Regions from separate parts of the Streptomyces sp. CA-210063 genome, predicted to be linked through region 4. Evidence: riboswitches for the same ligand, from Rfam matches in the RefSeq annotation. Region 4 holds a riboswitch; each other region holds the start of a gene.

Evidence for each region. Region 4 has a riboswitch for cyclic di-AMP ahead of JIX56_RS27935 (LysM peptidoglycan-binding domain-containing protein). Riboswitches for the same ligand answer to the same signal wherever they lie in the genome.
Region 1: linked by a shared signal. The riboswitch ahead of JIX56_RS16730 (C40 family peptidase) and the one ahead of JIX56_RS27935 (LysM peptidoglycan-binding domain-containing protein) in region 4 are both predicted to bind cyclic di-AMP.
Region 2: linked by a shared signal. The riboswitch ahead of JIX56_RS24790 (M23 family metallopeptidase) and the one ahead of JIX56_RS27935 (LysM peptidoglycan-binding domain-containing protein) in region 4 are both predicted to bind cyclic di-AMP.
Region 3: linked by a shared signal. The riboswitch ahead of JIX56_RS39500 (C40 family peptidase) and the one ahead of JIX56_RS27935 (LysM peptidoglycan-binding domain-containing protein) in region 4 are both predicted to bind cyclic di-AMP.

Annotation. Positions count from the first base shown of each region.
Region 1 is NZ_CP102512.1:3,909,667-3,915,187, forward strand. It holds gene JIX56_RS16720 (M23 family metallopeptidase) at 1-558, shown strand, start outside; gene pcrA (DNA helicase PcrA) at 680-3,193, opposite strand; cyclic di-AMP (ydaO/yuaA leader) riboswitch at 3,433-3,605, shown strand; gene JIX56_RS16730 (C40 family peptidase) at 3,615-4,790, shown strand; gene JIX56_RS16735 (hypothetical protein) at 4,829-5,182, opposite strand.
Region 2 is NZ_CP102512.1:5,685,164-5,690,684, reverse strand. It holds gene JIX56_RS24800 (PrsW family intramembrane metalloprotease) at 1-469, shown strand, start outside; gene JIX56_RS24795 (aldo/keto reductase) at 849-1,793, opposite strand; gene JIX56_RS24790 (M23 family metallopeptidase) at 2,012-3,073, opposite strand; cyclic di-AMP (ydaO/yuaA leader) riboswitch at 3,085-3,242, opposite strand; gene JIX56_RS24785 (PP2C family protein-serine/threonine phosphatase) at 3,557-4,678, opposite strand; gene JIX56_RS24780 (GTP cyclohydrolase II) at 4,836-5,477, opposite strand.
Region 3 is NZ_CP102512.1:9,015,632-9,021,152, reverse strand. It holds gene JIX56_RS39515 (hypothetical protein) at 108-461, shown strand; gene JIX56_RS39510 (ATP-dependent Clp protease proteolytic subunit) at 623-1,264, shown strand; gene JIX56_RS39505 (hypothetical protein) at 1,272-1,589, shown strand; cyclic di-AMP (ydaO/yuaA leader) riboswitch at 1,962-2,132, shown strand; gene JIX56_RS39500 (C40 family peptidase) at 2,136-2,609, shown strand; gene JIX56_RS39495 (DUF6328 family protein) at 2,734-3,309, shown strand; gene JIX56_RS39490 (ATP-binding protein) at 3,281-3,739, opposite strand; gene JIX56_RS39485 (helix-turn-helix domain-containing protein) at 3,988-4,848, shown strand; gene JIX56_RS39480 (DUF397 domain-containing protein) at 4,858-5,082, shown strand; gene JIX56_RS39475 (8-amino-7-oxononanoate synthase) at 5,140-5,521, opposite strand, start outside.
Region 4 is NZ_CP102512.1:6,368,328-6,373,848, reverse strand. It holds gene JIX56_RS27950 (DUF501 domain-containing protein) at 1-258, opposite strand, end outside; gene JIX56_RS27945 (FtsB family cell division protein) at 294-776, opposite strand; gene eno (phosphopyruvate hydratase) at 909-2,195, opposite strand; gene JIX56_RS27935 (LysM peptidoglycan-binding domain-containing protein) at 2,602-3,282, opposite strand; cyclic di-AMP (ydaO/yuaA leader) riboswitch at 3,287-3,452, opposite strand; gene JIX56_RS27930 (LysM peptidoglycan-binding domain-containing protein) at 3,635-4,645, opposite strand; gene JIX56_RS27925 (cytochrome P450 family protein) at 4,829-5,521, opposite strand, start outside.

The DNA.
Region 1 (5,521 bases), 2.5 Mb from region 4:
AACAACCAGCTCGACACCCAGCTGGAGAGCCTCTCCGCCGAGGCGGACGACTTCGCCGACCGGGCGAGCCGGACGCAGGAGCGCATCGATCTCAAGGCCCAGCAGGAGCTGGAGCAGAAGAAGGCGGCGGCCGAGGCGGCCCGCAAGGAGCGTCTGCGCCCGAAGTTCGCGCTGCCGGTCTCCCAGCAGGGCCTCAGCGCGTACTACGGGCAGTCCGGCGTCAACTGGATGTCCCTGCACACCGGTATCGACTTCCCCGTCTCGTACGGCACGCCGGTGATGGCCGCGACCGACGGCACCGTACGCACGGAGTGGAACAGCGCCTACGGCAACATGGTCATCGTGACCGCCAAGGACGGCACGGAGACCTGGTACTGCCACCTCTCCACGTACAAGGTCGCCTCCGGTACGACCGTCAAGGCCGGCGACACCATCGCCTACTCCGGCAACTCGGGCAACTCGACCGGCCCGCACCTGCATTTCGAGGTCCACCCGGCGGGCGGCTCGGCCATCGACCCGCTGCCGTGGCTGCGCAGCCACGGTTTGGATCCGACGTAGGCCTCAGGACCCCTGCCGGGGTGGGCCGCCCAGGGGCTGCGGGGTGGGCTGCCCAGGGGCTGCGCCCCCGGACCCCCATCGGCCTTCGGCCTCGTCCTCAATCGCCGGACAGGCTTTTCGACTACAGCTTCTCCACCGGCGCGTAGCGCAGCAGCAACCGCTTCGGCTTGGAGTCGCCGAAGTCGATCGTCGCCTCCGCCTTCGCGCCCGTGCCCCCGACGCCGACGACCGTGCCGAGGCCGAACTGGTCGTGGGTGACGCGGTCGCCGACGGCCAGGGACACGACCGGCTTCTCAGCGGCGCCGCGACGGGTCGCGAAGCCGGACGCGCCCGAGGCGGAGGACCGGGAGCGCGAGGACGACAGCGAGGACGCGATGCCGGCGGCCGGGCCCGAGGACACCGGCGCGGAGGCTCCCTTGCGCTTCCACTGCAGGTGGGTGGCCGGGATCTCTTCCAGGAAGCGGGACGGCGGGTTGTAGGAGGGCTGGCCCCAGGCGCTGCGCAGCGACGACCGGGTGAGGTAGAGCCGTTCGCGCGCGCGGGTGATGCCGACGTACGCGAGGCGGCGCTCCTCCTCCAGCTCCTTGGTCTGGCCGAGGGCGCGCATGTGCGGGAAGACGCCGTCCTCCATGCCGGTCAGGAAGACGACCGGGAACTCCAGGCCCTTGGCGGTGTGGAGGGTCATGAGCGTGATGACGCCCGAGCCGTCCTCCTCCTCGTCCGGGATCTGGTCGGAGTCGGCGACCAGGGCCACCCGCTCCAGGAAGGCGGGTAGCCCGACGGGCGTCGCAGCCGCCGCCTCGCCCTCGCCTTCCGCAGCCCCGGACTCCTGCTCGAACTCCAGGGCGACGGCGGCGAGTTCCTGAAGGTTCTCGATGCGGGTCTCGTCCTGCGGATCCGTGGACGCCTGCAACTCGGCCAGATAGCCGGTGCGTTCGAGGACCGCCTCCAGGATGGTCGCCGGCCCGGCGCCGGACTCGACGACGGTCCGCAGGTCCTCCATCAGCGTGTTGAACCGCTTGACGGCGTTCGTCGACCGGGCCGCCATGCCGTACGCCTCGTCGACGCGCTTGAGCGCCTGTGGGAAGCTGATCTTCTCGCGCTGCGAAAGGGCGTCGATCATCGCTTCGGCGCGGTCGCCGATGCCGCGCTTCGGCACGTTGAGGATGCGGCGCAGCGGGACGGAGTCCTCCGGGTTGGCCAGGACGCGCAGATACGCGAGGACGTCCCGGACCTCCTTGCGCTCGTAGAAGCGGACGCCGCCGACGACCTTGTAGGGCAGGCCGACGCGGATGAAGATCTCCTCGAAGACACGGGACTGGGCGTTCGTACGGTAGAAGACGGCGACGTCTCCGGCCTTCGCCTCGCCCGCGTCCGTCAGTCGGTCTATCTCGTCGGCGACGAACTGGGCCTCGTCGTGCTCGGTGTCGGCGACATACCCGGTGATCTGCGCGCCCGCGCCCGCGTTGGTCCACAGGTTCTTGGGGCGGCGGGACTCGTTGCGCTCGATGACGGCGTTGGCGGCGCTCAGGATGGTCTGGGTGGAGCGGTAGTTCTGCTCCAGCAGGATCGTCGTCGCGTCCGCGTAGTCCTCCTCGAACTGGAGGATGTTGCGGATGGTCGCGCCGCGGAAGGCGTAGATCGACTGGTCGGCGTCACCCACGACGCACAGCTCGGCGGGTGGTAGGTCGTACTCGCTGGGCGGTACGTCCACGGGGTGCTCGGAGCTGCCGACCAGCTCTCTGACCAGGGAATACTGCGCGTGGTTGGTGTCCTGGTACTCGTCGACGAGGACATGGCGGAAGCGGCGGCGGTAGTGCTCGGCGACATCCGGGAAGGCGCGCAGCAGATTGACCGTCGTCATGATCAGGTCGTCGAAGTCGAGCGCGTTCGCCTCGCGGAGGCGGGACTGGTAGAGCGCGTAGGCCTGGGCGAGGGTCTTCTCGAAGCCGTCGGTGGCCTGGGCGGCGAAGTCCTCCTCGTCGATCAGCTCGTTCTTCAGGTTCGAGATCTTGGCGCTGAAGGACTTGGGCGGGAAGCGCTTGGGGTCGAGGTCCAGATCCCGGCAGACAAGCGCCATCAGCCGCTTGCTGTCGGCGGCGTCGTAGATGGAAAAACTCGACGTGAAGCCGAGCTTCTTGGACTCCCGGCGCAGGATCCGTACGCAGGCGCTGTGGAAGGTCATCACCCACATCGCGTTCGCGCGCGGGCCGACGAGCTGCTCGACGCGCTCCTTCATCTCGCCTGCGGCCTTGTTGGTGAAGGTGATCGCGAGGATCTGGCCCGGATGGACATGCCGCTCGCCCAGCAGATAGGCGATGCGGTGGGTGAGCACACGGGTCTTGCCGGAGCCGGCACCGGCCACGATGAGCAGGGGCGAGCCGGCGTGCACCACGGCCGCGCGCTGGTTCTCGTTCAGCCCGTCCAGGAGCGCCGCCGCGTCGAGGGCGGGGCGGGGGGCGCCGCCGCGGTAGTACTCGTCCCGGTCCGGGGGCGCGTCGAACTTCCCGCCGAACAGATCGTCCGGAAGCGGCTCCGGTACGTGATCGTCCTCGGGCGGCGGCGGGGGTTCCTCCGCATGGCCGCGGGGGGCCTGGAGGTCCGCCAGGAAGCTGTCGTCAAAGAGGCTGCTCATCGCTCTCCGAGTCTAGGCGCCCCCACTGACAGCGGTGGGCCACCCCGGAAAGTCCACATCCGCCACTCGCCGTACCCACCTCACGACGGTGAGCGATCGAACGTACCACCTATCGCGTCCGAGAGGCTAAGGTCACGAAAACGTATCGGGCATATCGAACATCAACCTTCACAGGGGCCACACGAGTTGGCTAGCGTTTTCTCAGGCCGTACGACCCAACCGGCGAACGTCGCCGGGCCGCACGGCCTCCGCCGAGTCCGGTACGCCTCCCGAGGCAGCCGGAGCCGGGGACCCACCGACCTCTGGGGTGAATCGATCCGGCCGCCGTACGCGGCGAGGGTCGTAGGGCAAACCTTCCGAAGCTTGCGCCCGAACCCGACAGCTAACTCGGTAGGCGGACAACGGAAGGAGACGCCGAACCATGGCGCCGCACCGCAAGCCGCGTCCGGCCGTCCGAACGCGCGCGGGCATACGCACCCCCGCACTCGCCACGGCCGCCCTCACCTCCGTGGCCCTGCTCTCCCAGACGGCCAACGCCGCCCCGTCGACCGACGACAAGCCGAGCCTGGAGGAAGTCGAGAAGAAGGTCGACGACCTCTACCGTCAGGCCGGGACGGCGACCGAGAACTACAACTCGGCCAAGGAGAAGGCGACCAAGCAGAAGAAGAGGGTCGACACCCTTCTCGACGACGTCGCCCAGCGCACGGACAAACTCAACGAGGCGCGGGAGCAACTGGGTTCGTTCGCGGCCGCCCAGTACCGCACGGGCGCGGCGGCCCCCGACGGAGCGTCACTGCTCCTGGCGGACAGCCCGCAGGACTACTTCGACCAGAACCAGCTGATGGACCGGTTGACGGGCCGTCAGAAGGAAGCCGTCGACGGGTACATCACCCAGCAGGCCGAGGCGACGGAGCAGCGCCGGGCGGCGAGCGACAGCCTCGAACAGCTCACCGAGTCGCAGAACGCCCTCAAGACCAGCAAGGCCAAGGTCCAGGCGAAGCTGGCCGAGGCCCGCGAACTGCTCTCCACCCTCACCGCCGAGGAGCGGGTCCGGCTCGCCGCGATCGAACAGCGCGAGCAGGAGGAGGCCGAGCGCAAGGCGGAGGAGCTGGCGCGTCGGCAGGCCGCGGCGCAGGAGACCCAGGGGGCCCAGAGCACCCAGGAGGAGGCCTCCACCGGAACGGAGACGTCCACCGGTACCACCGAGACGTCCGCCCCGGCCGAGGACTCCACCTACGCCTCGAAGGCCGCCAAGGCCCTCACCTTCGCCCGCGCGCAGATCGGCAAGCCGTACGTCTGGGGCGCCACCGGCCCCGGCTCCTACGACTGCTCCGGCCTCACCCAGGCCGCCTGGAAGGCCGCCGGCGTCGACCTCCCCCGCACCACCTACGACCAGGTCAACGCCGGCACCACCGTCCCCCTCACCAACGCCAGGCCCGGCGACCTGATCTTCTTCTACGACAACATCGGCCACGTCGGCCTCTACATCGGCAACGGCATGATGATCCACGCCCCGAAGCCGGGGGCGTACGTCCGCGAGGAGTCGGTGTTCTACGACGGCGAGTCGTCGATCCACAGCGTGGTGCGACCGGCGTAGGCGACGGGTCGCCCGGGTCCTGCCAGAGCGCGGAGAACTCAGGTCCAGAGCACCGCGATGAAGACGTTCGCGGTGGTCAGTGCGCCCACCAGCCCGAACAGCGGCTTCTCCACCGTCTCCTCGTCCCGCTTCACATACACCAGCCCCAGGATCACGATCAGCAGCGCCAGCTTGATGCCGATCTTGATGTTGTTGACGGGCTGGTCGTCGGCCTGGTTGAGGCCGACGAGGATCACGCCGGTGATGAGCATGGTGAGGGCGCCGTGGAGCATGGCCGGGACGAAGCGGGCCGCGCCCTGGCCCATGGCCTTCAGCTGGGTGAGGAAGCCGCCGAGGAGGGAGGCGATGCCGATGATGTGGAGGGCGACGAAGAGGTGGATGAGTACGTCCATGCGCGGAGCCTAATGAGAGGACCGTTTTCCGTCGGGCACCGGGGCGGGCACCGGGGCGGCCACCGGGGGCGCTGAAAGTGGCCTTCGGGGCGTCCGGCGACGCCTTAACGATCTTGCATATATGCGCTCCATAGCACCGCCACACCTCCACCCGGTCCGAAATCGCCGCATCGGTCATCGCACAGCGTGAAGTCGGCGGCGCCAGGACGGGATCACGGTCACATACGGTCACCTCGCGGTCGGTGCACGCCACTTCCGCACAACCCGGTACGGGGCCGACACGGCCAGGTTTACCGTCCTCCAGCAGGTGACCGGCTCCCCACCGCCGCCCGGGCCAGG
Region 2 (5,521 bases), 680 kb from region 4:
GCTGCTGACGTGGTTGGTGATCTGGGCGCGGCAGCGGGAGTTGCGGAAGGTGCGGGAGGAGTTGCCGGCGTATGCGGCCGCCGGGTGGCTCACGCCGCCGGAGCCGTATGTGCTGGGGTCGATGCGGGCTCGGCGGGTGGCGCGGGAGTATGCGGCGCATCACTTCGGGAAGGCGGGGGCTCGGTCGGTCACGGAGTATGAGGCGTACGCGACGAAGTTGGCGTTTCTGCGGTATCGGGGGCGGCGGGGGCGGGGCGGGGGTGACTTCGTCCTGCGGGAGCGGGAGTTGCTGTTCGAGCTGTGGCGGAGGCGGGAGTTGGCTCGGCCGGCCATGGGGTATGCGGGGCGGGAGGTTGGGCCCCGGGGGTGGTCGGGGTACGGGTACGGCACGTTTGGGTCGGCGGCGTATCCGCAATCGGCGGTTTATGGGGTGCCGACGTATCCCGTGTACAACCCGTATCGGTATTAGGGGAACGCCGGCCGGGTGGGGTGGGGTGTGCTTCTGGTGGGTGGGGCGGGAGCGCCTGGGTCCGGTGGGTGGGGCGGGCGCCTGGGTCCGGTGGGTGGGGCGGGCGCCTGGGTCCGGTGGGTGGGGCGGGCGCCTGGGTCCGGTGGGTGGGGCGGGGGCGCGCCGGGGGGTATCCGTCCTCGGAACGGCGCGGAATCGGTCGCCTGGGAAGTCCAACCTGTTGACGCGCCAACCGCTGCGGGCGGACACCCCCCGACACGCCCCCTTCGCGCCGTACGCGGCCGCCCGCCGTCGGGGTGAGGGTCACCGTCCGTCGCGGCCGCCCGGCAAGTGCCGGTGGGGCGTGCCTCAGTCCCTGCCCCAGCGGACGGTGTCGAAGCTACGCCGAGGCCTCGGTCAGCCTGGTGAGTTCCTCGGGGGTGAGGGTGAGGTCGGCGGAGGCCAGCAGGGGCGGGAGTTGGTCGACGGTTCGGGCGGAGCTGATGGGGGCGGTGACGGTGGGCTGGGCGGTGAGCCAGGACAGGGCGATGGTGGCGTGGGCGACACCGCGGGACTCGGCGATCTCGTCCAGGGCGGTGAGGACGCGGATGCCGGCCGGGGTTTCGAGGTAGGCGCCGGCACCGGCGGCCCGGGGGCTGTCGATCGTCGTGCCGGGGCGGTACTTGCCCGTGAGGAAGCCCATGGCGAGGGCGAAGTAGGGGACGGCGGAGAGGCCCGAGTCGGCGGCGAGGCGCTGGAGGGGGCCCTCGTAGGTGTCCCGGGAGACCAGGTTGTATTGGGGCTGGAGGGCGACGTAGCGGGCCAGGCCTTCGGCCTCCGAGAAGTCCAGGGAGGCCTTCAGGCGCTCCGGGGTGATGTTGGACGCGGCGATCGCGCGGACCTTGCCGGCCTTCACCAGGTCGTCGAGGGCGGTGATGATCTCCTCGACGGGGACTTCGGGCTTGTCGAAGTGGGTGTAGTAGAGGTCGATGTAGTCGGTGCCGAGGCGGGTGAGGGAGGCGTCGGCCGCCGCCTTGATGTTGGCCGCCGTCAGGCCCTGGTACTCGGGGTGCTGGCTCACCTTGGTCGCGATGACCACGTCGGCGCGGTTGCCGCGGGACCTGACCCACTTGCCGATGACCGTCTCGGACTCGCCGCCCTTGTTGCCCTCGACCCACGCCGAGTAGGAGTCGGCGGTGTCGACGAAGTTGCCGCCGGCGGCCGCGTAGGCGTCGAGGACCGCGAAGGACTGGTCCTCGTCCGCCGTCCAGCCGAAGACGTTGCCGCCGAGGGCGAGCGGGAAGATCTCGATGTCGGACGTGCCCAGCTTGCGAAGAGAAGTCATGTGCGACGTCAACCGGTGGGCCAGACGTTCGCATTCCGCCTCAGCGTGAACGGTGCGTGAAGCATCCGTCATCCGTCATCCGTCAGGAGGAGACAGAGGAGAGGCCCCGGGCCCCCGCCGCCCCGCATGACGAACGCCGCGCAGCCCTCATGGGGTTGCGCGGCGTCTCGGGTCCCTGCCGGCCCAACGGCCTTGCGGGGTTGCCGTTCGTTCGGGTCTTACGGGTTCAGGCCCTTGCTGCGCAGCCATGCCGCCGGGTCGATGCCGTTGGCGGAGCCGGCGGCGTGGACCTCCATGTGGAGGTGGGCGCCGGTGACGTTGCCGGTCGCGCCGACGCGGCCGATGACGTCGCCGGTGGCGACCTTCTGGCCGACGCTGACGCCGATGGAGGACTGGTGGGCGTACCAGATCTCGGTGCCGTCATCGAGGGTGAGGACGGTCTTGTAGCCGTAGGAGCCCTCATAGCCGGCCCGCGTGATGGTGCCGCTGTGGACGGCCTTGATGAGGGTGCCGGTGGGCGCGGCGAAGTCGAGGCCGGTGTGGTAGCCGGAGGACCAGTAGGGGCCGGCCTGACCGAAGGTGGAGGTGAGGGTGTACGAGGAGGTGGGAAGCGTGAACTGCTTGGCGAGGGCCTCGAGGCGCTCGGCTTCCCTCTTCGCCGCGGCCTCCTCCTCCGCCTTCTTCTTGGCGGCGGCTTCCTTCGCCTCGGCTTCCTTCTTCTCCTGGGCGGCCTGCTCGGCGGCCTTCTTCGCGGCGGCCGTCTGGGCGGCCTCGGCGGAGGCCTTGTCGAAGGCGTCCTGCTGGGACTCGGCCTGCGCCATGATGCGGGCGCGCAGCGCCTCGCCGGCGTCCGCCGTGCCCTGCTCTGTGTCGGCGGCGATCAGGCCGGCGCTGCTGAGGGGGGTGGTGGAGGCCTGCGGCTCCGCCTCCTCCTCCTTCTCCGTGTCGTCCTCGAAGACCGAACCGACGTCGGGCATCGATATGGACACCGGGGCCTTGCCGGACTGCGCGCTGGCCATACCGGCGCCGCCGACGGCGGCTATGACACCGACGCCGAGAACCGTGGAGCTGCGGGCGAGTCCGCCACGGGCGAGTCCGCCGCCCTTCTTGGCGACGCGGTGCCGGCCGCGAGCGGGGCGAATGGACTCCTCGTTGGGGTTCCACTCCTGCCAGGGGCCCTCGTTGTCGCTGTTGTAGCTGCCGTAACCGAACGTCTGGCTCTCGCCGTCGCGTTGGCTCGGTACGAACGGGGCTTCGGTCGCGGACCGGTTGGACGCCACGTGGGCGTACTCCTTTCCTTCCTTCTCGCCTACCGGGTTAGCTGACGGGTTCGGAGCAGGAAGGTCTCCTACGCGCGTAAACCTGACGTGCTGCCACGACGGTTTCCGCGCGATTCACCCCAGGGTGGTGGTTCCCCGGTTCCCTTGCGGGATTCGGCGCGTGAGCACGGAGCCGTCTCTTGTGACGGCTGGGACGACCGCGCTGCGTTATCGAACGTTAATAGACGCGAGTACTCCATTCCAAGCTGTTCTGGATGATCGTTCCGGCTTTCGCGCAGGACTTACGGGTCATGAGGGGCGGAAAACGGGCGAGTTGACCTTGCCTCTGGAGTAACAAGAGTTCTGACGGCACGTCAGTTGGTATACGGAGAAAGGTCGGGCGGACACGTTCGGTGACATCGATCGTGAACGATGTGAGAGAGACGTGTGGGGAGGCACACGGAGAGGTGCCGAGAAGGGCGCGAGAAGGGCGCGAGAAGGGCGTCAGGGGCGGCGGACCGCCAGGAGCGCCATGTCGTCCGTCGTGCGGTCGCCCGTGTGTCGGCGCACCTCCTCCGCGAGGGTTGTCAACAGGGCGCGCGGGCCGGGGAACGTACGACCGGACAGCCGCTCGGCCGGGTCGTAGAAGACGCCTCGGCCGTCGCGGGCCTCGGAGAGGCCGTCGGTGTAGAAGAGCAGCGTGGCGCCGGGCGGGAATCCGGTCTCCTCGGCGCGGTCCGGCCAGGTGCCCAGGTCGTCCATGCCGAGCGGGAGCGCGGGCTGCGGGGCCTCCACGGTGCGCAGGACGCCGTCGGCGTACAGCAGCAGTGGTGAGGGGTGGCCGCGGTTGACGATCCGGGCGCGGCCGGCGCCGTGCGGGAACTCCGCCAGTACGGCCGTGACGAACCCCTCGCGCTCCACGGCCGCGTCCCGCCGCGCCGCCTCCCGCCGCGCTCCCTCCCGGGCCAGCGCCCGTTCCAGCCGCTGGGCGACCGCTTCGAGCGTCGACTCCTGCTCGGCCGCCTCCCGGAACGCGCCGATCAGCACCGCCACCGCCGACACCGCGCCGAGCCCCTTGCCGCGCACATCGCCCACGATCAGCCGTACGCCGTGGGGGGAGTCCTGCACCGCGTACAGATCACCCCCGATCGACGCCCCGGCCTGCGCCGCCTCGTACCGCGCGGCGATCTCCAGCCCGCCGATCCGCTCCTGCGGCACCGGCAGTACGGCCCGCTGCGCCGCCTCGGCGATCTCGCGGGCGGTGGCGAGCCGGGCGTCGCTGCGGCGGACGAGGCGGTTGATGAGTACGGCCAGTACGGCGACGGTGGTCACCGTCGCGATCTCGGTGATCGCGTCCACGTGGCCCGTGTCGCCGTAGCGGATGTGTACGGCGGTGATGCCGGCGATCGAGACCACACCGGTGATCACCGTGCCGTGCAGCGAGAAGAGCGGGGCCGCCACGAGTGGCGCGGCGGTGAAGAAGGGGACCGCCGTGAACTCGCGCGGGGTGAAGTGGTCGTAGAAGAGTCCGATGGCGATCAGCAGGACCGGGATGACGCGGACGAGCGTACGGGCGTACGAGAAACGCCGGCCGACCGGCTGCCTCGCGCCCTCTCGCTGCCCCACGGATACAGGGTTCACGGGGGTGGGGTGCGGGGCCAGTCGGCGGGGCCGAGTGGGCTAGCGGGCCGGTCGCACCGGTCCGCCCCTGGCTCGTTCCCCGCGTCCTCGTTTCCGTCCCCTTCCCGTCCCCTTCCCGTCCCCTTCCCGTTTCCTCCGGGACTCAGCCGGCCGTCAGTTCGGTCAGCTCCGGCAGGGGGAGCGTGTGCTGGGTCTGGAGGACCTTCGCGCGGAGGTAGCGGACGTTGTGGGCGGTGGTGAAGACGCCCGTGGGGACGCGGTGCCGGACGCCGACACCCAGGTCACGGAGCTGCTGCCCCTTGTCGGGGTTGTTGGAGAGCAGGTCCAGCTCGTCGATGCCGAGGGCGCCCAGCATCTGGGCCGCCGCCGTGTAGTCGCGGGCGTCCTCCGGCAGTCCGAGCGCCGCGTTCGCCTCGTAGGTGTCGAGGCCCTGGTCCTGGAGGGCGTACGCGTCGAGCTTGTTGTAGAGACCGATGCCCCGGCCCTCCTGGCGGAGGTAGAGGAGGACACCGCCACGGTCGGCGATCCGCTCCACCGCCTCGCGCAGCTGCGGACCGCAGTCGCAGCGGGCCGAGCCGAAGACGTCGCCGGTCAGGCACTCGGAGTGCAGCCGGACCAGCGGGGCCGTGCCGGGCGCAGGGTCGCCGAGGACGATCGCCACGTGCTCCTGGCCGTCGACGAGGCCGTGGAAGGTGACCATTTCGGTGTCGACGCCGTAGCCGTCGTGGAAACGCAGCGGTACCCGGACGCGGGCACGCGGGGTGGCAGCGGGAAAGTCGGGCATGCGGGTTCTCCGGTCCTGGTGCGGGTGCCGCCGTGCTTCAGATT
Region 3 (5,521 bases), 2.6 Mb from region 4:
CCGCCCCGAGCGGAAGATCCCATTCTGCTCCATGGCGATCAATTCGTTCGTACGATCGGCTCGCCTCCCTCGGGAGGCGTCCATGACAACCGAACAGAGGGGGAGGCATGTCCAACTTTTCCAGGCGGTCACTGCTCGGGTACTCGGGATCGGCCGCGGCAGGAGCGGTCCTCGCGGCGGGCGGGACGGCGCAGGCGGCCACGACGGTGGGCGCGAGCGCCGAGAGCGAGGCGGCGGCGGTCGACTTCCCGGCCGGCACCGAGTTCAGCGGAAGGGTCCGTATGCCGGACACCGAGTCGACGGAACTCACGTTCAGTTTCACCGTCGGCGCCGCGGATGCCACGGCGGCCCAGCAGATCACCGCACTCGAGGTCGCGAACGCCTTCAACGAACTGGCCGCCACCCGCGGCTGGCCGCCGATCACCTTCTACGGGACGCCCGCCCCCGCGCCGCTCAACTGATCACCTGATCCACCGAGCAACCGAGCAACCGAGCAACCCGACACAGATCCCCGTGGAGCCGCCTCGCTCCGCGGGGATTTTCGCTGTCAGCCGATCCCCTCCTTCAGAGTTCGTACGTCCTGTACATTTTTTACAGATGTCGATCAGAGGAGGCGTGCCTCATGCCCGCGAACCGACCGTCAAGCCGCTATGTGCTACCCCAGTTCACCGAACGCACCAGTTCGGACACCCGGACGATGGATCCGTACTCGAAGTTGCTGGAAGAGCGGATCGTGTTCCTCGGGACGCAGATCGACGACACCTCGGCGAACGATGTGATGGCGCAGTTCATGCACCTCGAGTACCAGTCGCCGGACCGGGACATCGCGCTGTACATCAACTCCCCCGGCGGCTCGTTCAGCGCGATGACGGCGATCTACGACACCATCCGGTTCGTCACCTGTGACGTGGAGACCGTCTGTCTGGGGCAGGCGGGGTCGTCCGCCGCCGTGCTCCTGGCGGCCGGCACACCGGGCAAGCGGTCCGTACTGCCGGGGGCGCGCGTGCTGATCCACCAGCCGGCGCTGACCGACCGGATCGAGGGGCAGGCGAGCGATCTGGCCATCCAGGCGGAGGAGTTGACGCGCAACCGCCGAAAGCTGGAGGAGATGCTGGTACGCCACACGGGGCAGACCCCGGAGCGGGTCGGCGCCGACATCGAGCGGGACAAGTTCCTCGACGCCGAGGCGGCCGTGGCCTACGGGCTGGCCGACCGGGTCGTCGCGAGCCGCAAGACCTCGCACACGCCCCCCGGCGCGAGGTGAGCCGTCGATGCTCCCGCCCGAACTGCCGCCGCTGCCCGCGCTCACCCGCGCCGAGGCGGAGCTGATCGACCGTTATCTGGACGTGGTCGACCTGCTCGGCCGGATCAATCCCGCCCGTCCGGGCGATACATACCGCGGGTTGCGGGCGGCGCAGGCGCTCGTCACCAAGGCGACCGCCCTGCGCGACGCACTCGAACTGATGCACAGGCGCGGCGAGAACGAGGTGCACGCCCCGACACTCGCGCGTGCCCTGCGGGTTCTCGACGGCGAGCGGCGGGCGGCCCGGGTCACGCTGCCGCCGGAGCCGGAGGACTCGCCGGCCTGAACCGATCCCGGGCCGCGCGCCGTACTACTGACGGGGCGTCCGGCCCGGGCTCGGCGCCCTCCGGACGGCCTACCCCGATCGACCTATCGGCCCATCCGTCCAGAAGACCTGTGAAGTTGCGCAACGCGCCCACCACACTGCCGGAATGAACTGCTCCGGTGCTGGTGCGGAGCTCCTCGACCACGTGGACACAGCAGCCGAAATCAGCCTGTCCACCCGAACGGGCGAGTGGTGAGTAACACCACAAATCCACGGTTCCGTTGGGATTTTCGGACGTCCGTGCGTCAAGATCCCTTCCTGACGACAAGCCCCCGCCGCAGCGGCGGGGCGATCCGGGTGGACGCCGAGTCCTGCCGCCGCCCGGATGACCGGTCGACAGGATTGCATCGGCAGGAGTGGAGGACCCAAGCACGACGGGTCGCCGGAACGGTCAAGCCATGACCGCGCCGAGCAGCCCTTGGGGTGAAGCCGCAGACGCGGCCGGGCAACTTCGCCAGCCCGAATCCGACAGGTCATCCTTCACAGGCGGCTGACGAAGGGTTGCGCATGACTGCGCTGAATCGTGTCCCGTCGCTGTTGACCCGGGCCGGTACGGCCTCGGCTCTCACCATCGCCGCCGTCGGCGGCAGCATCGTGGTCCCGGGCGTCGCCTCCGACGCCGAGGCCGCCACAGTGGCGTCGAAGGCACTCAAGGTCGCGGCTTCCAAGAAGGGCTCCCCTTACCGGTACGGCGCCACGGGCCCCAGCAGGTTCGACTGCTCAGGCCTGACGCTCTACTCGTTCAAGAAGGTGGGCAAGAAGCTGCCCCGTACTGCTCAGCAGCAGTACAACAAGACGAAGCACATCTCCGCGAGCAGCCGCAAGCTCGGAGACCTCGTCTTCTTCCACTCGGGATCGAACGTCTACCACGTCGGTATCTACGCGGGGAAGGGAAAGATCTGGCACTCGCCGAAGACGGGTGACGTCGTCCGACTGCAGAAGATCTGGACGAAGAGCGTCTGGTACGGCCGGGTCCGCTGACCCACCGTCGGGGGGCGGCGGCACCACGGCCGCCCCCTGACTGCTCCTCAACCGCCCCTGTGGCGGTCCTGAGCGCCCCTTCTCAAGAGGCGTACCACGGGCCGAACTGGTTACCCGTTCATCCATGGCCGACGAACGCACCCGCCCCGCACGCGACGAGACGCCTCAGGAACGCGCCGACCGCAACTTCGCCGAGCTGCTGCAGGAACTGCGGGTCACCCAGACCGGGGTGCAGATCCTGTTCGCGTTCCTGCTGACGCTGGCCTTCACGCCGCGCTTCCCGGACCTGGACTCCGTACAGCGCGCCACCTACGTCACCACACTGCTCCTCGCGGTCCTCGCGGCGGCGCTCTTCACCGCCCCGGCCGCCTTGCACCGCTCGCTCTTCCAGCAGAACGCCAAGCCCACCATCGTCCAGGTCTCGTCCCGACTGGCCAGCGCGGGCCTGATCGTGCTGATGCCGGCCTTCACCGGTTCCGTACTGCTCGTGGTGGATGTGACCCTCGGCCGGACGGCCGGGATCACCGCCGGTGCCGGCACGCTGCTCGGGTGTCTGCTTCTGTGGGGCGTCCTCCCGAAGCTGGTGGGACGCGCCGGCCGCGTCGGCGGCACGACGGCGCCCGGACCGCGTCAGGGCGAGGCGACCCCCGTACGGCAGGGCGAGGACTCCGTCAGGGCTCCTGCGGACCGCCTGCCCTGACCGGTTGCACGGAGATCGTCCACGGCAGTTCGATCGCCACCGTCTTGCCGCCCTCCCGTGTGGGTCTGACGCTCAGCCTGCCGCCGCATTCGGCGGTCAGCCAGCGGACGATGACCATGCCCCGGCCGTTGTCCTGCTGGACGGCGGCGGGCAGGCGTTTCGGAAAGCGGGGATGACTGTCGGTGACGCCGATGCGCAGCTGCTCGTCCCGGTCGAGCGCGATGTCCACGGTGAACGTGGGTGACTGACCCAGCGTGTGCTGGACGGCGTTGGTGGCGAGTTCGGACACGATCAGGCGCACGGTGTCCGCGATGTCCGTGTCGCCCGGCAGACCCCATTCGGCCAGCACGGAGGCGACGTATTTTCGGGCCGCGGGCACCGAGGCGGGATCGCTCGGCAGAGTGACGGATGCTTCCTGGTGATCTGCCATGGCGAGGCGTCCCTTTCCCACGGGACCGGTGTCCGACAGGGAGCGGATGGTTCGACTACGGTCCCGGACTGGTGCTTCGCGCCAGACTGCCACTACCTGGGCCGTCACGGGTGGCGATCCACCAAGATATGCATATATCTGTCGCTCGAAGCGGTGAACTCTCCGACGGCCGACCGTATTCGGGTGGCGTCTTCGTCCATCCTCTGTCGTCACCCCGACCTTCGCGCGCCGGGCGGAAGGAGAAACCCATGCGATACGGACCGGCGGTGCGCCGCCGCAAGCTCGGTGCCGAGTTGCGCGTCCTGCGCACCCGTTCCGGTCTCACGAGTATCGAGGCGGCCCGTCTCGTCAGCTGGCACCAGTCCAAGGTGAGCCGGATCGAGACGGGCGCCAGCGGGGTGAAGCCCGCGGACGTACGCAAGCTGCTGGACGCGTACGGGATCGACGACGCCGAATTACGGGAGCTGCTCCTGGCGTTGGCGGGCTCCGAGGACGGCGGCGGGCGGCACAACTGGTGGCACGCGTACCGGGGCGTACTGCCGCCGACGTACCGGGACTTCATCAGCCTGGAGTCGCAGGCCAGCGGGATGCGGACGCTGGAGACCTCGGTGGTGCCGGGGCTGTTGCAGATCCCCGAGTACGCCCGGGCGGTGACCCGGGCCGCGGTGGAGGGGCTGGAAGACGACAAACTCGACGCGCTCGTGGAAGTGCGGCTCGCGCGGCAGGAAATTCTGCGCGGGAATCCGCCGATGGAGCTGAGCGCCGTGCTCGACGAGGGCGTTTTACGGCGGGAGGTGGGCAGTCCGGAGATCATGACCCGGCAGCTGGGCCGTCTGGTCGAGGCGGCGGCCCTTCCCCAAGTGCGACTGCAGGTGCTGCCGTTCACTGCCGGGGCGCATATCGGCATCACCGGCCCTTTCGTAATTTTCTCATTTAGGAGCACATCTGATCTGGACGTGGTTGTTCTCGACCACTTGACGAGTAGCCTCTACCTCGAGCGGAAAGAAGACCTCAAGGCGTATGTCGAGGCCTTCAAAGCCCTTCAGATCCACGCCCTTTCGCCCGAGGACTCGTTGGATTACATCGCCGGGCTCGCCGCCGGCGCGTAAGGAGGCACCATGTCAGCACTGCCTCGGAACGTACCCACCAGTACCGAACTGCACGGGGTGCGATGGCTGCGCAGCAGCCGCAGTACCGGAATGAACAACTGCGTGGAAACGGCCCGTCCCGGGTCCGGCCGCTGGGCCGGTCTGGTGGCCGTACGCGACTCGAAGAACACGGCGGGGCCCGCCCTGCTGTTCGACCCCGAGGCCTGGGAGGGATTCATCACCACGCTTCGGTGACCACCACCGACAGCGCACGCACTTCCGCTTACGGCGACGCTCGGCCGGGACGCCGACTCACGGTCGCGTATCGCCGATGATCCCCACGGCTCGGTCGATCTGCCCCTCCGTGAGATCCGCACGGGCGGTCAGCCGTAGCCTCGACACGCCGTCCGGCACGGACGGTGGGCGGAAACAGCCGACGGCGAGACCCGCCGCCCGGCAGTCCGCCGCCCACCGCACCGCCTGATCCGGGGACGGCGCGCGCACGGACACCACGGCGGCGTCGGGCCGCACCGCTTCATGGCCCGACGCCGTCAGCCGTGTGTGCAGTTCCCGCGCCACCGCGCGGGCCCGCGCGGCGCGCTCCGGCTCACGGCGCAGCAGCCGGAGCGCGGCGAGCGCCGCCCCGGTGGCGGCCGGGGCGAGGCCCGTGTCGAAGATGAACGTACGGGCCGCG
Region 4 (5,521 bases):
CATCTCCTTCATCACGCCGTTCGCCTCCAGCGTGCCGATCGCGGAGGCGGCGCGCGGGCACGTCAGGTAGTACGTCGTGGGGAAGGGCGTCCCGTCCGGCAGGCGCGGGGCCGTCTCGACGACGTCCGGCTGCCCGCACGGGCACCGGTGCGCGATCGCGCGCAGCCCGCGCGGCGGGCGTCCGAGCTGCTGCTGGAAGGCCTCGACGTCGGCGTCGGTGGGCTCGGTGCGCGGGGTGGGCGGCGGGGGCGTCTGCATGCCTGTAAGTAAATCTCTCTAGAGCTCTGGTCGGTTCACTGGTCGGCGGCGTCGGCCTTGTCGACCCCGTCCCAGACATTGGTGTACCAGGGGCGGTCGGCCGCCCCCTGCGTCGTACGGGACTGCTTCGCCGCGTCCGGGTCGATCATCGTGTAGCCGGTCTCCCCCGGCATCACATAGTGCAGCCGCTCCCGGATGCGCTGCTCGGCGTACGCGTCGTCCTGCCAGCGCGCCTTGAGGTCGCGCAACTCCTCGACCCGCTCGCGCGCCTCCTCGCGCTGCCGCTGCATGTCGGCGATCTCGGCGCGCTGGGAGACGTACTGCCTTATGGGATAGGCGAGCGCCACGATCAGCGAGCAGAGGACGAGGGCGAGCAGGGCGGCCCGGCCGGTCAGCCGGGAGCGGCGGGCCTGGCGCTTGGTCTGGGAGCGGTAGACCCGGGCCGCCGTCTGCTCACCGAGCAGCTTCAGCCGGGTCGCGGTGGAGAAACGGTCCCGGTCCCGGTCCTTCACGGCCATGTCCCGCTTCCCCTTCTTCCGCTGCCTTCTCCTGCGTGCACGTGCGTACGTCCCCGCACACGGTACGGGACCGAGTACGGGGACGTACGTACGACGCTTCCTACTTGCCGTCCTGCTGGTGCGGCGGCGGTGTCAGCCCTTGAAGCGCGGGAAGGCGCTGCGGCCGGCGTACACCGCGGCGTCGTCGAGGATCTCCTCGATGCGCAGCAACTGGTTGTACTTGGCGACGCGGTCCGAGCGGGCCGGGGCGCCGGTCTTGATCTGACCGCAGTTCACGGCGACGGCGAGGTCCGCGATGGTGACGTCCTCGGTCTCGCCGGAGCGGTGGGACATCATGCACTTGAAGCCGTTGCGCTGGGCCATCTCGACGGCGTCCAGGGTCTCGGTCAGCGAGCCGATCTGGTTGACCTTGACGAGCAGGGCGTTGGCGGCACCCTCCTCGATACCGCGGGCCAGGCGCTCGGGGTTGGTGACGAAGAGGTCGTCGCCGACGATCTGGACCTTGTCGCCCAGCTTGTCGGTGATGATCTTCCAGCCGTCCCAGTCGTCCTCGTACAGCGGGTCCTCGATGGAGACCAGCGGGTACGCGGAGACGAGCTCCTCGTAGTACTCGGTCATCTCGGCGGCCGAGCGGGACTTGCCCTCGAACTCGTAACTGCCGTCCTTGTAGAACTCGGACGCGGCGACGTCGAGCGCGAGCGCGATCTGCTCACCGGGGACGTAACCGGCCTGCTTGATGGCCTCGACGATGAGGTCGAGGGCGGCGCGGTTGGACTCCAGGTTCGGGGCGAAGCCGCCCTCGTCGCCGAGGCCGGTGGACAGGCCCTTGGTCTTCAGCACCTTCTTGAGGGTGTGGTAGACCTCGGCGCCCCAGCGCAGGGCCTCGGAGAAGGACTCCGCGCCGATCGGGGCGATCATGAACTCCTGGATGTCCACGTTGGAGTCGGCGTGCGAGCCGCCGTTCAGGATGTTCATCATCGGAACGGGCAGCAGGTGCGCGTTCGGGCCGCCCAGGTAGCGGAAGAGCGGCAGGTCGCTGGCCTCGGAGGCGGCGTGGGCGACGGCGAGGGAGACGCCGAGGATGGCGTTGGCGCCGAGGGAGCCCTTGTTGTCGGTGGCGTCCAGGTCGAACATCGCCTGGTCGATCAGACGCTGCTCGGTGGCGTCGTAGCCGACGAGCTCCGGGCCGATCTGCTCGATCACGGCGAGGACGGCCTTCTCGACACCCTTGCCGAGGTAGCGGTTGGGGTCGCCGTCACGGAGCTCGATGGCTTCGAAGGCACCCGTGGAGGCGCCGGACGGAACGGCGGCACGACCCGTGCTGCCGTCGTCGAGGCCGACCTCGACCTCGACCGTGGGATTGCCTCGGGAGTCCAGGATTTCCCGGGCTACGACGACGTCGATGGACGGCACGAGCATCTCCTTCTTGGGATGTGACGCGATGGCGACTAGAGCCTAACCGCCCCGGAGCCGTCGACACCCGACCGACCGCCCCATGGGCAGACAGACGGTATCCATTGTTCCCATCCGGAACAAAGCGGGGGTGAACACGAGAAGTGAACAGGAGGGGTGAACAGGAGGGGTGAACAGGAGGGGTGAACAGGAGGAGTGAGCAGGAAAGGGGGCCCCGCGGGAAAGACAAAACCCCGCCCCGGTGCGTACGGGGGAATGCGCACCGGGGCGGGGAGCTCGTGGGGACGGGGGGACGGCCCTCACGAGGCCTTCACTATGGAGGACACGGATGTGAGCGGGCTGTGGTTCAGCTGGGGAGCGGCCATTTTTCGGCCCAGCTCAGCCCGGCCACACCCGGTCCGGCCATGCCGGGTCAGCTCAGGTGGAGCTGCTGGCCCGGGAAGATGAAGTCGGCGTCGTCGATGATGTCCTTGTTCAGCTCGAAGAGCTTCTCCCAGCCACCCTCGACGTTCTCCTTCTCGGCGATGGCGCTGAGGGTGTCGCCGCTGACGACCTTGTACTCGCCGTCGCCCTTCTTGACCTTCTTGCCGGTCGGGGTCTCGACGGTGGCGCGCTCGGAGGAGCGGGAGGCGCGGGTCTCCTGGGTGCTCTCCTGGGTGCTCTCCTGCGAGGAGCCGGAGTTCGAGTTGCCGCTGGAGGCGGCGGCGCCGTCGTACGAGGCGCTGGACAGGCCGGTGCCGCAGACCGGCCAGGCACCCTTGCCCTGGCCCGCGAGGACCTTCTCGGCTGTCGCGATCTGCTGGGCCTTGCTCGCCTGGTCGGCGGTGGAGGCGTACTGCGTACCGCCGTAGGCGGCCCAGGTGGAGGCCGAGAACTGCAGGCCGCCGTAGTAGCCGTTGCCGGTGTTGATGGACCAGTTACCACCGGACTCGCACTGGGCGACGGCGTCCCACTCGGAAGCGGTGGCGGCGGAGGCGCTGCCGGCGACCATCAGCGGGGCGGCGATCGCGGCGGCACCGGTGACACCGGCGACGGCGATGGCGCGAGCAGCCTTGGACGGGCGGCGGTGCTTGCCCTTGCTGGAAAACAGCATGGAGAGATCCCCTCACCGACGCCTGCGAGGTGAGCTGTCGGGTTCGGGCCGGTTGAGTTGCCCGGCCACTCCTCCGTGGGAGGCGTGGCTTCACCCCAAGCCGCTCCGTCAACTGCCCGGTGCGGCACTTACCTTGGGTCCCCCGCTCCTGCCTACGGCGCTTGACGCGACGACTGTTCCATGCGGCCGTTGGCAGGATTCGGCGTACCGACCGCAGGGGCCCGCTGTGGCGAGCGGTCACGACCGTAAACACGTGATTCGCCGAATATCAAAGACGATCAGGGGGTCTGTGATTCATCTCCCACCGAGATCAAATCCGACATTCAGGGGCGAACCCCGACCCGAACTCCCGCTACTTTTCGCCCGTTTCGACGCCGACTTCAAGGGTCTGACCGGGAAGGATGAGGTCCGGGTCAGTTCCGACCGTGCCCTCGTTCTCGGCGTAGAGCTCCCGCCACCCGCCGTCCAGCCCGAGCGAGTTCGCGATGCCCGTCAGGCTGTCGCCCGCCCGGACGGTGTACGAGCCGTCCACGGCCTCGCGCGCCGCGTCGCCACCGCGGGATGCGTGACGGCCGGAGGACGAGGAGTCGGCACGGGAGCCGGTACGGGAGTCGCCGGCCGCGTCCGCGTCGGCATCGGTGCTTTCGTCGGCGCTGGTGCCGCGGTGGCGGCCGGTGCCGTTCTCGGTGTCCTCGGCGGCGGAAGAGTCATCACTCTGCCCCGAGTTGTCCGAGTTGTCGTTCTCGGAGTCGTCAGTGGAGGAGCTGTCGGACCCCTTCGAGGTGTCGCTGCCGGAACCGGTGGAGTCATCCGAGTCGATGTCGGCCTTGGTGGAGCCTTCGATGACATTCGCGGACGAGTCCGATGATTCAGATGAGTCAGTCGAACGGGATGAATCAGACGTACCGGATGTATCGGATGATCCGGATGAACTGTCCGAGTTCGACGAACCGTCCGCGGCGCCGGTGTCCACGTCGGCGGAACCGGAGTCACCGGCGAGGTTGTGGAGCACTCCGCAGACGGACCAGACACCGACGCCCTGGTCGGCGAGCACCTTCTCGGCGATCGCTATCTGCTGCGAACGGCTGGCCTGGTCGGCGCTCGTCGCATAGTCGAGGCCGCCGTACTTCTCCCAGTTCGCCTGGGTCAGCTGGAGGCCGCCATAACGCCCGTTGCCGGTGTCCGCGCTCCACGAGCCGCCGCTCTCGCACTCCGCCACCTGGTCCCAGGTGGTTCCGCTGGCCGCGCTCGCGCCGGTGGCGCCGAGGAGTGGGATGGCGATGGCCGAGCCGGTCACTCCGGCCGCGACGAGGAGGGCCGGAGCCTGACGGGGGCGACGGTGACGACCGTTCCCGGAGAGCATGCGGTTGCCTTTCACGCGACAGCAGGGGCCTGTGCGACGGGTGTGGTGGCCCTTCGCACTGACGTGTGAACGTATCGGCAGTCGATCAGTTGTCACAAGTTAATGCAGCGCAGATCACGTGAAGATCACAGAGCTGAGAGAGTGTCATCTCCTGGCGCGGAATGGGGTACTGCTACGGGCCGCTCACAGACCACTCACGGGCTGCTTCCGCGCGACGAATTCCACCGGAAGCGTGCGCAATCCCCGCATGATGAGCCCTCCGCGCCACCTCAAATCGGCCGAATCCACGGCGAGTCGTAGATCGGGGAGGCGGGTGAGGAGCGTCGCCAGCGCGGTCTGGCCTTCGAGGCGGGCGAGGGGGGCGCCGAGACAGTAGTGGATGCCGTGGCCGTAACCGAGGTGCTGGTTGTCGCGGCGGGAGAGGTCGAGGGTGTCGGGGTCGTCGAAACGGGCCGGGTCGCGGTCGGCCGCGGCGAGTACGACGAGGACGGGGTCGCCGGGGGCGATGTCCTCCCCGCCGATCGTGAGGGGCTGCGTGGCGAAGCGCCAGGTGGCGAGTTCGACGGGGCCGTCGTAGCGGAGGAGTTCCTCGACGCCGGTTTCGAGCAGCGCGGTCTCCTCGGCGGCGAGGGATGCCTGGAGGCGGGCGCGCTGTTCGGGGTGGGTGAGAAGGGCGTACGTGCCGTTCCCGATGAGGTTGACGGTCGTCTCGAACCCGGCGAACAGCAGGATGAACGCCATCGCCGCGGCCTCGTTCTCGGTGAGGTGCTCACCGTGGTCGGAGGCGCGGATGAGCCCGGAGATGAGGTCCTCGCCGGGGGTGGGAGCGTCGGGCAGCGCCTCGCGCTTGCGGTGGATGAGTTCGGCGAGGTAGCC